Regions from separate parts of the Arthrobacter sp. NQ7 genome, predicted to be linked through region 2. Evidence: predicted binding sites of a transcription regulator. Region 2 holds the regulator's gene; the other holds the start of a gene.

Region 1 (7,561 bases), on a different contig from region 2:
CGCGGCAGTAGGGTGGGGCCAGGCGCGCACCGGCGGTACATCACGGGTACGTCCCCACAGAACCCGTCCAGCCCCCTTACCGCTTCAGCACACCGGAGGAAACGCATGGCCCACGCCGAGAACAGTGTCATCATCAACCGGCCTGCCCGCGAAGTCTATGACTTCCTTGCTGACGGACTGAACAACCCGGCATGGCGTGACGGGGTGAAGTCCATTTCCCTGCGGGAGGGCGCTCCCGGCCAAGTTGGAGCCATCTACAGCCAAACCCTCGCCGGGCCCAAGGGACGCCCCATCCAGGGCGACTACCGGATCACGGCAGCCCAGCCCGGCCGCCTGCTGGGCTTCGAAGTGGTGGCTGGCCCGGCCCGCCCCACCGGCGAGTACGCCCTCACCGAGGACGCCGGCGGGACCACCGTGCACTTCAGCCTGGATGCCAGGCTGCCGCTCCTGATGCGGGTCCTGGACTCGATGGTCACCCGGACCATGGAATCCGAGGTGGCCCAGCTGTCCCGGCTCAAGCAGGTACTGGAAAACCGTTGAGCCAACGAAACCCCGGGAGGTAGCACCAAATGCGGCAGGCGTATACCGGCATTCCCGGCTGGGTCCGTGCGCTGGCTGCCCTGGCCGCCGTCGTCGTCGTGCTTCCGCTGCTGGCGATGGTGCTCAGGGTGGACTGGGGCCAGTTCATCCCACTGGTCACCTCGGAGCCGTCGCTGACGGCCCTGGGACTGAGCCTTCGCACCTCTGCTGCCAGCACGGCGCTGTGCATCGTGCTGGGCGTCCCGCTGGCCCTGGTGCTTGCCCGGGACACCTTCCGCCTGCAGGGCCTGCTGCGCGCACTGGTGCTCCTGCCGCTGGTGCTTCCACCTGTGGTGGGCGGCATCGCCCTCCTCTACACATTTGGGCGCCAGGGGCTGCTGGGCCAGGCCCTGGACGTGCTGGGGCTGCGCATCGCCTTTTCCACAACGGCGGTGGTGCTGGCGCAGACGTTCGTGGCGCTGCCGTTCCTGGTGGTCAGTCTCGAGGGCGCCCTGCGGACCTCCGGCTCCCGGTACGAGGCCGTCGCGGCCACCCTCGGAGCCCGGCCGGGCACCGTGTTCCGGCGCGTCACGCTGCCGCTCGTCCTGCCCGGGCTGGCCTCCGGTGCCGTGCTTTCCTTCGCCCGCAGCCTGGGCGAATTCGGTGCCACGCTGACCTTCGCGGGCAGCCTCCAGGGGGTGACCCGGACCCTCCCGCTGGAGATCTACCTGCAGCGGGAAACGGACCCGGACGCCGCCGTCGCGCTGTCCCTGGTCCTGGTGGCCGTCGCCGCCGCGGTGGTGGCCCTTGCCTACCGGCGGCCGGCAGCGGGCCGGGCCGGAGCTGGACAGCGGACGACGGCGCCGGCCCCGGCAGGAGGGAACGTTCCGTGACGCTGTCCTTCCAGGCAGCCGTGGCCGGGCGCGGCTTCGACGTTGCCCTGACGGTCCAGCCTGGTGAAACCGTGGCCGTCATGGGACCCAACGGCGCCGGCAAATCGACACTGCTGGCCAGCATCGCCGGCCTGCTCCGGCCGGACAGCGGCGTGGCCGCACTCAATGGCAGCACCCTTTTTGACCTCAGGGACGGCAAGCGCAGCTGGGCACCTCCCCACCAGCGCGGCATAGCCCTGCTCGCGCAGGAACCGCTGCTGTTTCCCCACCTGACCGCAGCGGACAACGTGGCCTTCGGGCCCCGGAGTGCCGGCGTTCCCCGGCGGGAGGCAAACGCCCGGGCCCTGCGCTGGCTCGCAGAGGTGGAAGCAGAACATCTCGCCGGCCGCCGGCCTGCCGAACTGTCCGGCGGCCAGGCCCAGCGGGTAGCCGTTGCCCGCGCGCTCGCCGCCGATCCCGCGCTCCTCCTGCTCGATGAGCCGCTGGCCGCCCTGGACATCCATTCCGCGCCCCTGCTGCGGCGGCTCTTCAAGCGTGTCCTTGCCGGCCGCCAGGCCGTCATCGTCACCCACGACGTCCTGGACGCCCTGATGCTGGCGGACCGTGTGGTCATCCTGGACAACGGCAGGATCGTCGAGGAAGGCCCTACCCGGGCCGTACTGGAACGCCCCCGGAGTTCCTTTGCCGCCGGACTTGCGGGCCTGAACTTCATTCCGGGCATCCTGGACGGCGCCGGGGTGCGGGCCAGCGGGGGCCTGAGGATTGCCGGCCACGAGGAGGACGCGCGCGGCTCCGGGGAACCGGTCCAGGCGGCCCGGCCGGGCGCTGCCGGCGTCGCCGTGTTTCCGCCGTCGGCCGTTTCCGTGTTCCTCAACGACGCCCACGGAAGCCCGCGGAATTCGTTCGCCGTCACCATCACCGACCTGGAACCCCACGGCGACCAGGTCCGCGTCCGCGCCGGCAGCCTGGCCGCGGACATCACCCCTGCAGCTTCCGCCGACCTGGGCCTGGCTCCGGGCATGGCGGTGCACTTCGTGGTCAAGGCCGCAGCCGTGTCCGTGTACGCCACCTGACACACCGGGGCTGCCGGCAGGACCTCTGGCTCTGGACACCCGTTTCGCCGTGGGCAAACATGGCTAGTGGACCTCGCTGTGCAAAGTTGAGCGTAGTAGACTCAACTTAGTCAACCAGCCCCCCGAAAGGAGCTCTCTTTGGACGTCAAGTTCACCACCAAGAGCCAGGAGGCTCTTTCCGCCGCGGCAATGAACGCCTCGACGGCCGGCAACCCGCAGGTGGAGCCCGCCCACCTCCTGAAGGCGCTGATGGACCAGCGGGAGGGTGTCGCCGTCGCGCTCCTCCGCGCCGCCGGCGCCGATCCCGACTCCGTCAGCGTCCAGGCCAGCAGCGCCATCAAGGCATTGCCCGCCACGTCCGGCGGTTCCAGCCAGCAGGCCCAGCTCTCCCGGCCCGCCCTCCAGGCCATCCAGCATGCCAAGGAGGAAGCGGACCGGCTGGGTGACAGCTTCGTGTCCACCGAGGTGCTCCTGGTGGGCCTCTCGGCCGGCAATGATGCCGCCGCCCGCCTGCTGCGCGACGCCGGTGCGTCCCGCGAGGCGCTCCTCGCGGCCCTCCCGGGGGTCCGCGGCGACCGTAAGGTGGACAGCCCCGATCCCGAAAACACCTTCCAGGCCCTCGAAAAGTACGGTACGGACCTCACCGCCATGGCCCGCGCCGGCAAGCTGGACCCGGTGATCGGGCGCGACTCCGAAATCCGGCGCGTGGTCCAGGTCCTGTCCCGGCGCACCAAGAACAACCCGGTGCTGATCGGCGAACCCGGCGTGGGCAAGACGGCTGTGGTGGAAGGGCTGGCCCAGCGCATGGTGGCAGGCGATGTCCCGGAAAGCCTGCGTGGCAAGACCCTCATCTCCCTGGACCTTGGCTCCATGGTGGCCGGCGCGAAGTACCGCGGCGAATTCGAGGAACGGCTGAAGGCGGTCCTCGAGGAAATCAAGGGCTCAGAGGGCCAGATCGTCACCTTCATCGACGAGATCCACACGGTGGTGGGCGCCGGTGCCACCGGTGATTCCTCCATGGATGCGGGCAACATGCTCAAGCCCATGCTGGCCCGCGGCGAGCTGCGGCTGATCGGTGCCACCACCCTGGACGAGTACCGCGAAAACATCGAAAAGGACGCCGCGCTGGAACGCCGCTTCCAGCAGGTCTACGTCGGCGAGCCCAGCGTGGAGGACACCATCGGCATCCTCCGCGGCCTCAAGGAACGCTACGAGGCGCACCACAAGGTGTCCATCGCGGACTCCGCCCTGGTAGCCGCCGCCACGCTGTCCAACCGCTATATCTCCGGCCGCCAGCTTCCGGACAAGGCCATCGACCTGGTGGATGAGGCCGCGTCCCGGCTGCGCATGGAGATCGACTCCGCCCCGGAGGAAATCGACCAGCTGCGCCGGCAGGTGGACCGGCTCACCATGGAGGAACTGGCGCTGGAGGGCGAAACCGACGCCGCCTCGGTGGAACGGCTGGCCGCGCTCCGCGCCGACAAGGCCGACAAGGAAGAGGAGCTCTCGGCGCTGAACGCACGCTGGGAGGCCGAGAAGGCCGGGCTCAACCGGGTGGGTGACCTGAAGGCCAAGCTGGATGAACTGCGCTCCGCGGCCGACAAGGCCCAGCGCGAGGGCGACCTGGAGGCCGCTTCCCGGATCCTGTACGGCGAGATCCCGGCCCTGGAGCGCGAGCTGAACGCCGCCGCCGAGGCGGAGGCCGCCGTGACGGACAAGTCCGCGCAGATGGTGGCCGAGGAAGTGACCGCGGAAGACATTGCCGAAGTGATCTCGGCCTGGACCGGCATCCCCGCCGGCCGGATGCTGCAGGGCGAAAGCCAGAAGCTGCTGCACATGGAGGAGGAACTGGGCAAGCGGCTCATCGGCCAGTCCAAGGCGGTGGCCGCGGTGTCCGACGCTGTCCGGCGCGCCCGGGCCGGCATCAGCGACCCCAACCGGCCCACCGGTTCCTTCCTGTTCCTGGGCCCCACCGGCGTCGGCAAGACCGAACTGGCCAAGGCCCTGGCGGACTTCCTGTTCGACGACGAACGTGCCATGGTGCGCATCGACATGTCGGAGTACGGCGAGAAGCACAGCGTCGCCCGGCTGGTCGGCGCGCCTCCGGGATACGTCGGCTACGAGGAAGGCGGCCAGCTGACCGAGGCCGTCCGCCGTCGTCCGTATTCCGTGGTGCTGCTGGATGAGGTGGAGAAGGCGCACCCCGAGGTGTTCGACATCCTCCTGCAGGTGCTCGACGACGGCCGCCTCACCGACGGGCAGGGCCGCACCGTGGACTTCCGCAACGTCATCCTGGTGCTGACCTCCAACCTGGGCAGCCAGTTCCTGGTGGACCAGTCGCTGGACGCCGAGGCCAAGCGCAACGCCGTGATGGCCACCGTCAACGCGTCCTTCAAGCCGGAGTTCCTGAACCGGCTGGACGAGGTGGTGCTGTTCGACGCCCTGACGGTGGAGGAGCTGGCGCACATCGTGGACCTGCACGTGGCCGAACTGGGGCGCCGGCTGCACGAGCGGCGGCTCACCCTGGATGTCACCGATGGTGCCAAAGCCTGGCTCGCGTTGTCCGGCTACGATCCAGCCTACGGTGCCCGGCCGCTGCGCCGCCTGGTGCAGCGCGAGATCGGCGACCGGCTGGCCAAGGCCATCCTTGCGGGCGAGATCAGCGACGGTGACACCGTCCTGGTGGACACCGCGCCGGACTTCGGCGAACTCACCCAGGGCACCGTGGACACACTGACCGGCAGCCCAAGCTCAGGCCTGTCAGTGCGGCGGAAGGACTAGCCGCGGGGCGTTCCCTTGCAGCCGTGCTGCCCTGGCGGCTTGACCGTCAGGGCAGCACGCTTGCGTTAATCACATTGCCGCGGTCGGCGGTGACATAGCAGTCAACCCTGCGGTCACCCGACTGCCAGCTGGTGCTGCTGGGGAAGCTCCGCTGGTAGTTGAGCTGGAACTGGTTGGCGGCGGCCGTAAGCTTGGCCGCCTGGCAGACCTCCAGCGCCTTGGCCTTGAGTGGCTCCGCGCCCGGATATTCGGCCTTATCGGGGTAGAGGTAGGTGGCCACCAGCTGCGCCGAATGGCCCGTGTCACAAGCCACCACCGTGGAAGCCAGCCCCTGGGGGTCGAAGTCCGTGAAGCAGTCGCCCACCGCGTACGCCGCCGGGGCAACCCCTTCGCGGGGGAGCGGCTGGGGGGTGGCGGGCGGCGTGACGGTGGTCTGCAGGACGCCCGGCGCCGTACTCTTCGCCGAATCGGTCCCGGGGGAGGTATTCAGCCACACGGCAACCCACGCCAGCCCGCCCACGACGGCCAGGATCACGACGACGAACACCGCCTTCCACACCAGCGGCCCCCTGTTGGCGCGCTTCCCGGGTCCGGAATCACTGGGAGGTTGGGACCAGGTGACGGATTCCGGGGCAGGAGCGGGCACAGGGGCGGCCGGGCCAGGGCCGGCGGCCGGGCCGCGGGTGGCGTCCTGTCCGGGACGCTCCGCCGGGACCTGCGGAATGCTTCCGGTCCGCGGCGGCGAGGCAGGTTTCGGCGGGATGTCCTGGTGGTTCACGGGTGTGCATCCTCCTGGGTTTTGGTTCCGCGGCTCGCCAACGGCCAGATAAAAACGGCAGTTCCTGAACGACTCTACCGAAGAAAAATCCCGGAATCCCGCGGTTGGAGGTGCGCCATGGTACCCCACGCCGCGGTTTGGGCGGCCGGGCGGCAAGCAGGGCCAGCCGAAAGCATGTAATCTAGGTGTACGACAAATTGACCAAACATTCCGGGGCCTCACCGATCGCCAAGGTGACCACCTCCGGTCCAAGTACAAAAGGGGGTCACGCCATGGGGCGCGGCCGTCAAAAGGCAAAAGCTACCAAGCAGGCTCGGGACATTAAGTACTACTCCCCGAACACTGATTACTCGGCACTTCAGCGTGAGCTGACGGGCCCAGGCAGTCGTTCAACGAGCCATTATTCGAATGAACCGGTCGAACCGGACTATTCGGCTTATGTGGATAAGTACGCGGATGATTTGGATGACGATGACGACGAGGTTGACACCCGCCGCATCGGTTAGTTGTCGCAAGCCTGCCGTGGCCCGTGGCCCGGCTGTTATGGCGCCAACGCACACCGCTGGACTTCCGGAACCGCTGATGCGGATCCAGGAAGCGTGCGGAACTCCTTTGTGATACCCGCTTCCGGGTGACCGCTTGCTTTGCCGTGCCCGCTGCCGTTCCGTATACCGGTCCGGCAGCGGGCTTTCGGCGCTTTCCTTTCGGTGTTGCCCCAGGGATTCAGCCCCGTTGGTAACGTAACCCCATGACTGTTCGGACCACGTACGCTAGCGGAGAGCCCTGCTGGGCGGATCTGCAGACCCCCGATGTTGCCGCGGCCAAGGATTTTTACGGCACCCTTTTTGGCTGGACCTACCAGGACTTTCCCACCCCGGACGGCCGCAGTTACGCCCAGGCCTTCGCCGGCGGCCAGCTGGTGGCCACCATCGCACCGCAAAGCCCGTTGCAGCTGCAGGCCGGAACCTCCGCGGCGTGGAACATCTATCTGGCAGTTACGGATACTGCGGAGGTGCTGGAGGAAGCCCGGCACGCCGGGGGAACGGTGCAGTTCGGCCCGGAGCAGGTGGGCGACACCGGAGTCCTGGGCTTCCTGACCCCGCCCGGCGGCGGGACCACCGGAATCTGGCAGCCCGGCAGCCACTTCGGAAGCCACCTCTACAACGAACCCGGCGCGCTGGCCTGGGCTGAACTCTTCACGCCTGAGCCGCAGGCCGCCGTCGGCTTCTTCCAGCAGCTTTTCGGCCACGAGGTCACCGAGTACCCCCAGGACGACGGCGGCAGCTACAGCACACTGCTGATCAACGGCAGCGAGGTGGCCGGCATAATCCCTGCCGAGGCGGGCGAGGACGCGGACTGGCAGGTCTACTTTGGCGCCGCGGACATAGCTGCGGCGGCCGCGGCCGCGCTGGCAGGAGGCGGCAGGGTGCTGGTGGAGCCTGACGAGCACCCGTCAGAGGGGTCGCTGGCCACCATCGAGGACCCGCAGGGCGGAATCCTCAACCTGATCCAGGTCA
Region 2 (7,561 bases):
GGCACTTCCGAACCGGGGGGCAGGGTGACGTAGGTGCCCCCTCGGGAGTGGTGGGTGGCGGCTGTTGCGGGCGCTTCGGTGAGCTCGAACTCCAAGGTCATAATGTCTCCTGCTGGTCGGGGGCATCGACGGCGCACAAGACCCAGCACCTGTGCACCGTGGCGCAACAGGAGCGGTGCTGTCCGCTGCTGGGGTTTGGCGGGGTCGTATGCCTGGTTCCGGGGAGGAGTTACCCGGCGGTTCTCGAGGGCTTCGCCGGCCTGAACCGATTCTAGGGCTTATTCTGACCAGTTCACAATAAGGAGCGAAATTTTTACGCCGTTCCCTCAACGTCAACGGTCCTGCACCCAAAGACAAGAGTGGGGACCGCGCTCCCGCCCAGACTGGGAAGCAACCCGCTACGCCGACCGGCTGGCGTCCTTGCCTACTCGAAGTGGAGTACCCCTTGGAAACCTACGATGCGCTCCTCGCGTCCATTGCCCCCGCCCCCGGCACCGGACGGACCATCTTTGACCCGGCCACCGGCGGGGCCGTGGGCGAGGCCCCGGTCCACGATCTCGATTACCTGGAGCGAGCCGTGGCGGCGGCCGTTGCCGCGCAGCCGGCCTGGGCTGCCCTGGGCCACGACGCCCGTTCCGCCGCGCTCCTGAAGGCAGCCGACGCCGTCGAACGCTCCGCCGAGGAACTCGCCCAGCTGCTCTCCCGCGAGCAGGGCAAACCCCTCAACGGCCCCAACGCCCGGTTTGAGGTGGGCGCCTGCGTGGCATGGCTGCGTGCCACGGCCGGCCTGCCGCTGGAGCCGGAAACCATCGTGGACGACGGCGAGACCCGCGCCGAACTGCACTACCGGCCCATCGGCGTGGTCGGCGCGATCGGTCCGTGGAACTGGCCCATGATGATCGCCGTCTGGCAGTTGGCCCCGGCGCTGCGCATGGGCAACGCCGGGGTGGTCAAGCCCTCCGGCAACACCCCGCTGTCCGTCCTGGCCCTGGTCAAGGTCCTCAACGAGGAACTTCCGGAGGGCATCCTGTCGGTGGTGTCCTGCGGCCGCGAGGTCGGCGCCCGCCTCACCGACCACCCGGCGATCGGCAAGATCATGTTCACCGGCTCGACCGCCGGCGGCCGCGCGATCATCAAGTCCTCCGCGGACACCGTCAAGCGGCTCACCCTGGAACTGGGCGGCAATGACGCCGGCATCGTCCTGCCGGACGCCGACCCCAAGGCCATCGCCCAGGACGTTTTCTGGGGTGCGTTCCTCAACACCGGCCAGACCTGCGCTGCCCTCAAGCGCCTCTACGTCCACGACAGCATCTACGACGCCGTCTGCGAAGAACTCACCGCCGTCGCCAAGGCCATGCCGATGGGCAACGGCCTGGACGAAAACAATGTCTTGGGACCGCTGCAGAACAAGGCACAGTACGACGTCGTGGCGAACCTCGTGGAGGCAGCGAAGGCTTCCGGAGCACGCGTCCTGCTGGGCGGGAACCCGGACGCCAGCCAGCCCGGCTTCTTCTACCCCACCACCCTGGTGGCGGACATCGACAACGACAACCCGCTGGTCGCGGAGGAACAGTTCGGTCCGGCCCTGCCCATCATCCGCTACAGCACCATCGATGAAGCGGTGGAAAAGGCCAACGGCCTTGACGTCGGCCTGGGCGCCTCCGTCTGGTCGGCGGACCTGAAGGCTGCCCGTGAGGTCGCTGCCCGCATCCAGGCCGGCACGGTGTGGATCAACCGGCACGGCGCCGTCGACCCGCGCATCCCCTTCGGCGGGGCCAAGCAGTCCGGCTACGGCGTGGAGTTCGGCGTCGAAGGACTTAAGGCCCTCGGCGTACCGCAGGTCATCAACGGCTGAACTTGATGCGGGAGCCCGGCGCGCAGGTCCCCAGCGCCGGGCTCCCGGGGCTTTGCAGGGCTACCCCAGGGCCGGGGCGGTGGACGTCCGGCCGGAGAACTGCCGGCGGGCCCAGCGCGCGAGCTTCTTGCCTTTGCCCTTCCACCAGTTGTCCTCGTCCTGGTTGTGGTGGAAGCGGAAGACGATGGCAACGAGCACGAACATGCCCATCACCACGTCCACCCAGGACGACACCACCAGGGCGATGAAGACCGTCATCGCGTTGGCCATGATGGACGGGATGGCGAGGGTCCGGAAGACGGTGCTCGCCACGTACCGGCGGTGCGACCTGGGCACGGACAGTTCCCGCACCATGTCGAAACACACGCACACCACCACGATGGTCTGCCCGATGGCCAGCAGGACCTGGCCGGGCAGGGAGCTGCTGAAGGCAGCCACGGACTCCATTCCCGGGCTCATGACCGGGCCTTGCTGCTGAGAACCTTAAACACGGAAAACCCCCAGAACTTGTGGAACCACCGCCGCTGATCCGGCGATGGCTCCATTCAAGTTCCAGGGGCTTTCTCGGTCACGAGTAGCGGGTACTCATATTTGCCCGGGGGCGCCGGCAGCACTACCTGCTGCCGGGTCCCATTACTCCCTCATGGCGCTACTTCCCAATGGCGCGGGGCCGCCACAGCATGACAGCCTGGGACCGTGGCCGGGGCCGCTGTCCTCGGGCCAGGCTCACCACGTCGCCTGCCGTGCCGGCGGCGAAGATCCGTGAATCCACGGCCCGCGGCCTTCGCCCGAGTTCCTCGGTCAACTCTGCAATCCGGCTTTGCAAGGCAGCCACCTGGTTTTCGAGTTCCAGGATCCGCTTGATGCCCTCCAGCGAGACCCCTTCCTGCGACAGCCGCTGCACCTCGCGCAGCATGTTGACGTCGCGCTGGGAGTACCGCCGGGACTTCCCCGGGGCCCGGCTGGGCTTGACGATGCCCAGCCGGTCGTACTGCCGCAGGGTCTGCGGGTGCATGTCCGCGAGTTCGGCCGCCACGGAGATCACGAAGATCGGCTGGTCGGCGTTGATGTCCACGGCTCACCTCCGCCCTAGAGCCGGGCCTTGGCTGCCAGGCCCTCGCGGACGTCCGCCGACGACGTTGCCTCGGCGAACGCCTTGACCGCAGCTTCGGCGTCCTTGTTGAGATTCTTGGGAACTGCGACGTCGATGGTCACCAGCAGGTCGCCGGTGCCCTTGGACGTCTTCACGCCCTTGCCCTTGACCCGCAGGGTACGGCCGGACGGCGTGCCCGCCGGAACCCGGACCTTGACCCTGTCGCCGTCGATGGTGGGCACTTCGATGTCCGCTCCCAGGGCCGCCTCGGGGAAGGTGACCGGGACGTGGATGCGCAGGTTGTCGCCGTCGCGCGTGTAGAAGGCATGGGGCTGCACCGAGACGGACACCACCAGGTCGCCGTTGCCCGCGGCACCCGGCTGGCCCTTGCCGCGCACCCGGACCTTTTGGCCGTCCTTGATGCCGGCCGGAACCCGCACGTCGATCACTTCACCGCTGGGCTCGCGCAGGCCAATGGTGGTGCCGCGGATGGACCCGGCGAACGAAATACTGGTGGACGCGGTACGGTCGGCACCCTTTTGCGGCGTGCGCTGGAATCCGGGCGCCCCGCCGAAGCCGCCGAACAGATCCGCGAATTCGGGCGGAATACCGCCGGAGGACGGGTTGAAGCCGCCGGCGTGGCGTCCCGTGTTTCCGGTGAACAGGCCGCCGAACATGTCCTCGAACCCGCCGTTGCCGCCGGCGGCGCCGCCGGGGGCAAAACGCGCCCCGCTGCCCATGGCCCGGATGGCGTCATACTGCTGGCGCTCCTCCGGATCCGAGAGCACCGAATAGGCCTCCGAGATGTCCTTGAACTTCTTCTCGGAAGCAGTGTTACCGGCGTTGGTGTCAGGGTGGTGCTGCCGCGCAAGCTTCCGGTAGGCCTTCTTGATGTCGGCGTCGGAAGCGTCCTTGGCAACACCAAGGATCTTGTAAAAGTCCTTGTCCACCCAATCCTGGCTAGCCAATGGCGTTTCCTTTCTTGTTCAAACCTTCGTGCCCCGGCTGGGCAACGCTCCGCTGGATAGGGGGCCGTGCCCGCTCCGCGGTGCCCGCCACGCCGCGGCCCCCTATCCAGCTGCGCTTCGCTTGCTCCCACCTTAGGCGAGACGAGCGCTGAGCGACGGACGGATAAGGGGGCCCGGGAGTGGCATCTAAGGAGCTGACCGAGGGCCCCGACACGAGCTTGCGAGTGTTGGGAGGCCAGATCCGCTGCCGGAGCTGGGTGGCTGACGATCGCAGATCGTTAGCCACCCAGCGTAGGGGCGGGGCCCCCTTATCCGTTCGGCGCGACTTGAGCACCGCCCCATATCCGGCATAGCGCCTGGTGACCGACTAAGCCGGGACGGCCACGATGACCTGGGCGGCGCGGAGCACGCGGTCTCCTGATTTGTAGCCGGAGCGGAGGACCTGGCTGACGGTGTCAACCTCGATGTCCTCGCCGGGCTGCTGGATCAGGGCCTCGTGGATCGTGGGGTCGAACTCCACGCCGGTCTCGTCGATGCGGACCAGGCCGTAGGTCTTCAGTGCGTTCTCCAGCTTGGTGGCGATCGCGGCGAAGGGGCCGTCGGCCAGGTCACCGTGCTGCCGGGCGGCGTCGACGTCGTCCAGCACCGGGAGCAGGGAGTTCAGGACGCCGATGACGGCCATCTCCCCTGCCACGGCGCGGTCGCGTTCAACGCGCTTGCGGTAGTTGACGTACTCGGCCTGCAGGCGGAGCAGGTCGTTGCGCAGCTCGGCGGCCTCGGCGTTGCCGGAACCGGCCTTGACGCCCTGGGCCACGGATTCCTCGGCCGGCACGTCCACGCCGTTGAGAATCTCCTCGGCCTGGGCCAGCGCGTCGCCGTCGGAATCCGCTGCTCCGGCCTGGGAGCCGGCCCCCGAGGGCTGGCCGCCCTCGGGGTGCCGGGCCTGCCCGGTCACCGGGTCAACCTTGCGGTTGTCCCGGATGACCGGCTCCTGGCCGTTGCCCTGCGTGTTCTGCTGGCCCGCGGATGTGTTGTGCTCTTCCTCGTTACCGTGGTGCGGCATGGGTTACTTCTTCGCTTCGTCTTCGTCGATGATCTCGGCATCGACGATGTCCTCGTCGGAGGAACCCGCCGAAGCGCCTGCGGCACCCTCGGCACCTGCGGCACCTGCGCCGTCCGGCGAACCGGGCTGGGCGTAGATGGCTTCGCCGAGCTTGGTCTGGGAAGCCTGCAGTTTCTCGAACGCGGACTTCACGGCGGCGTCGTCGGTGCCTTCAAGGGCCTTCTTCAGCGCGTCAACGTCGCCCTGGACTTCGGTCTTGACCTCTTCGGGCAGCTTGTCCGCATTGTCGGCGATCAGCTTGTCCACGGAGTAGGCAAGCTGCTCGGCCGTGTTGCGGGTGTCGGTTGCCTCGCGGCGGGCCTTGTCCTCGGCTGCGTGCTCCTCGGCGTCGCGGACCATCCGGTCGATGTCTTCCTTGGAGAGGCTGGAGCCACCGGTGATGGTCATGGACTGTTCCTTGCCGGTGCCCTTGTCCTTCGCGGAGACGTGCACGATGCCGTTGGCGTCGATGTCGAAGGTGACCTCGATCTGCGGAATTCCGCGCGGCGCCGGGGCGATGCCGGTGAGTTCGAACGTGCCCAGCGGTTTGTTGTCGCGGGTGAATTCGCGTTCGCCCTGGAAGACCTGGATGGCCACGGACGGCTGGTTGTCGTCAGCGGTAGTGAAGGTCTCGGACCGCTTGGTGGGGATGGCGGTGTTGCGTTCGATCAGGTGCGTCATCACGCCACCCTTGGTTTCGATGCCGAGGGACAGCGGGGTGACGTCGATCAGCAGCACGTCCTTGCGCTCACCCTTTAGCACACCTGCCTGCAGGGCTGCGCCGACTGCCACGACCTCGTCCGGGTTGACGCCCTTGTTCGGTTCCTTGCCGCCGGCCAGTTCCTTGACGAGCTCGGAGACGGCGGGCATACGGGTTGAGCCACCCACCAGCACGATGTGGTTGATGTCGGAGAGCTTGATGCCGGCTTCCTTGATGACGTCGTGGAACGGCTTCTTGGTGCGCTCCAGCAGGTCCTTGGTCAGGTCCTGGAACTTGGCGCGGGTGAGCTGCTCGTCCAGGTGCACCGGGCCGTCGGGGGTGACGGACAGGTACTGCAGCGAGACGTTGGTGCTGGTGGAGGAGGAGAGCTCCTTCTTGGCCTGCTCGGCTGCTTCGCGGAGGCGCTGCAGGGCGATCTTGTCCTTGGACAGGTCGATGCCCTTGACCTTGAGCTGGTTCAGCAGGTAGTCAACGACGCGCTGGTCCCAGTCGTCGCCGCCGAGGCGGTTGTCGCCGGCCGTGGCGCGGACCTGGATGGTGGAGAAGTTGTCTTCGTCCTTGCCGACTTCCAGCAGGGAGACGTCGAAGGTACCGCCACCGAGGTCGAAGACCAGGATGAGTTCGTCTTCCTTGCCCTTGTCCAGGCCGTAGGCGAGGGCTGCGGCGGTGGGCTCGTTGACGATGCGCAGGACGTTCAGGCCCGCGATTTCGCCGGCTTCCTTGGTGGCCTGGCGCTCGGCGTCGTTGAAGTAGGCCGGGACGGTGATGACGGCGTCGGTGACCTTTTCACCCAGGTAGGACTCGGCGTCGTTCTTCAGCTTCATGAGGATACGCGCGGAAATTTCCTGCGGGGTGTACTTCTTGTTGTCGATGTCCACCTTCCAGTCAGTGCCCATGTGGCGCTTGACCGAAGCGATGGTGCGCTCGATGTTGTTGACGGCCTGGCGCTTGGCGATCTCGCCAACCAGGACCTCGCCGGACTTGGAGAATGCAACGACCGACGGCGTGGTGCGGCCACCCTCTGCGTTGGCAATAACGGTGGGCTCGCCACCTTCGAGAACGGAGACGACGGAGTTGGTGGTTCCGAGGTCGATACCTACTGCACGTGACATGTGTTGCTTCCTTCTTTCCTTGGAAACTGGTTGGCGCCCTAAGCATTGAGCGTTCTGCACTCAACTCTACTCAGCCGCCAAAGGATGTCAACACAAGTTGAGTGAACTACGCTCAACTTTGCTCAGGGCGTACAGCAGCGCACGACGGCGGCACGCGCCGGCGGGGAGGAGGCGTCAGTCCGCGCCGGGCGCGTCCAGGACCGCGGCGAGCAATCCGGGGAACCGGGCATCAAGGTCCTCGGCGCGCAGGGTCAGCCTGCGGCCGCGCCCGTTGGCCTCGTTCCGGATGATGCCTGCCTCGCGGAGCACCTTCATCAGGTGGGACTTGGTGGACTTGGGCATCTCCGGATTGCCGAGGGTGCATTCGGCCATATCGAGGGGGCCGGCACGGAGCTGGCGTGCGATTTCCAGCCGGTCGGGATCGCTCAGGGCGAAGAGCACACTGGGCAAGTGGAGGTCCGCGCGTTCGGGATGGGTGAGGTTCGCCGGTGTAGCCACGGTTCGACTTTAGTTGAACCATCGCGGATGTGCCAGTAGTCTGAGGTTTCGATTATTTTCGAACCAACCACACCCCCAATGCAGAAGGCGGCATGTTGTGACACACCCACCCGCAGTCCGGCCCAGAGAGTCGCACCGGCGGCTGGGTTTCGTCCTCATTGCCGCCGCCACGGCAGCCATGATGGCCGGAGCCAGCGCGCCGTCCCCGTTCT

What was found. The regulator HspR, encoded in region 2, represses chaperone genes until heat shock. The targets are predictions, from matches to a motif close to AAGTTGAGTCNNNNNGACTCAACTT.
Region 1: the regulator HspR is predicted to act here: its motif matches at 2,569-2,593, upstream of clpB (ATP-dependent chaperone ClpB).

The regions. Positions count from the first base shown of each region.
Region 1 covers NZ_JARFXU020000022.1:16,237-23,797, forward strand. The annotation lists gene PUN71_RS18550 (SRPBCC family protein) at 106-540, shown strand; gene PUN71_RS18555 (ABC transporter permease) at 570-1,412, shown strand; gene PUN71_RS18560 (sulfate/molybdate ABC transporter ATP-binding protein) at 1,409-2,485, shown strand; gene clpB (ATP-dependent chaperone ClpB) at 2,624-5,266, shown strand; gene PUN71_RS18570 (septum formation family protein) at 5,313-6,044, opposite strand; gene PUN71_RS18575 (DUF3073 domain-containing protein) at 6,317-6,550, shown strand; gene PUN71_RS18580 (VOC family protein) at 6,793-7,561, shown strand, end outside.
Region 2 covers NZ_JARFXU020000017.1:48-7,608, forward strand. The annotation lists gene PUN71_RS16270 (aldehyde dehydrogenase family protein) at 446-1,855, shown strand; gene PUN71_RS16275 (hypothetical protein) at 1,916-2,302, opposite strand; gene PUN71_RS16280 (heat shock protein transcriptional repressor HspR) at 2,505-2,930, opposite strand; gene PUN71_RS16285 (DnaJ C-terminal domain-containing protein) at 2,945-3,916, opposite strand; gene PUN71_RS16290 (nucleotide exchange factor GrpE) at 4,284-4,979, opposite strand; gene dnaK (molecular chaperone DnaK) at 4,983-6,851, opposite strand; gene PUN71_RS16300 (ArsR/SmtB family transcription factor) at 7,026-7,349, opposite strand; partial or broken gene PUN71_RS23110 (MFS transporter) at 7,447-7,561, shown strand, end outside.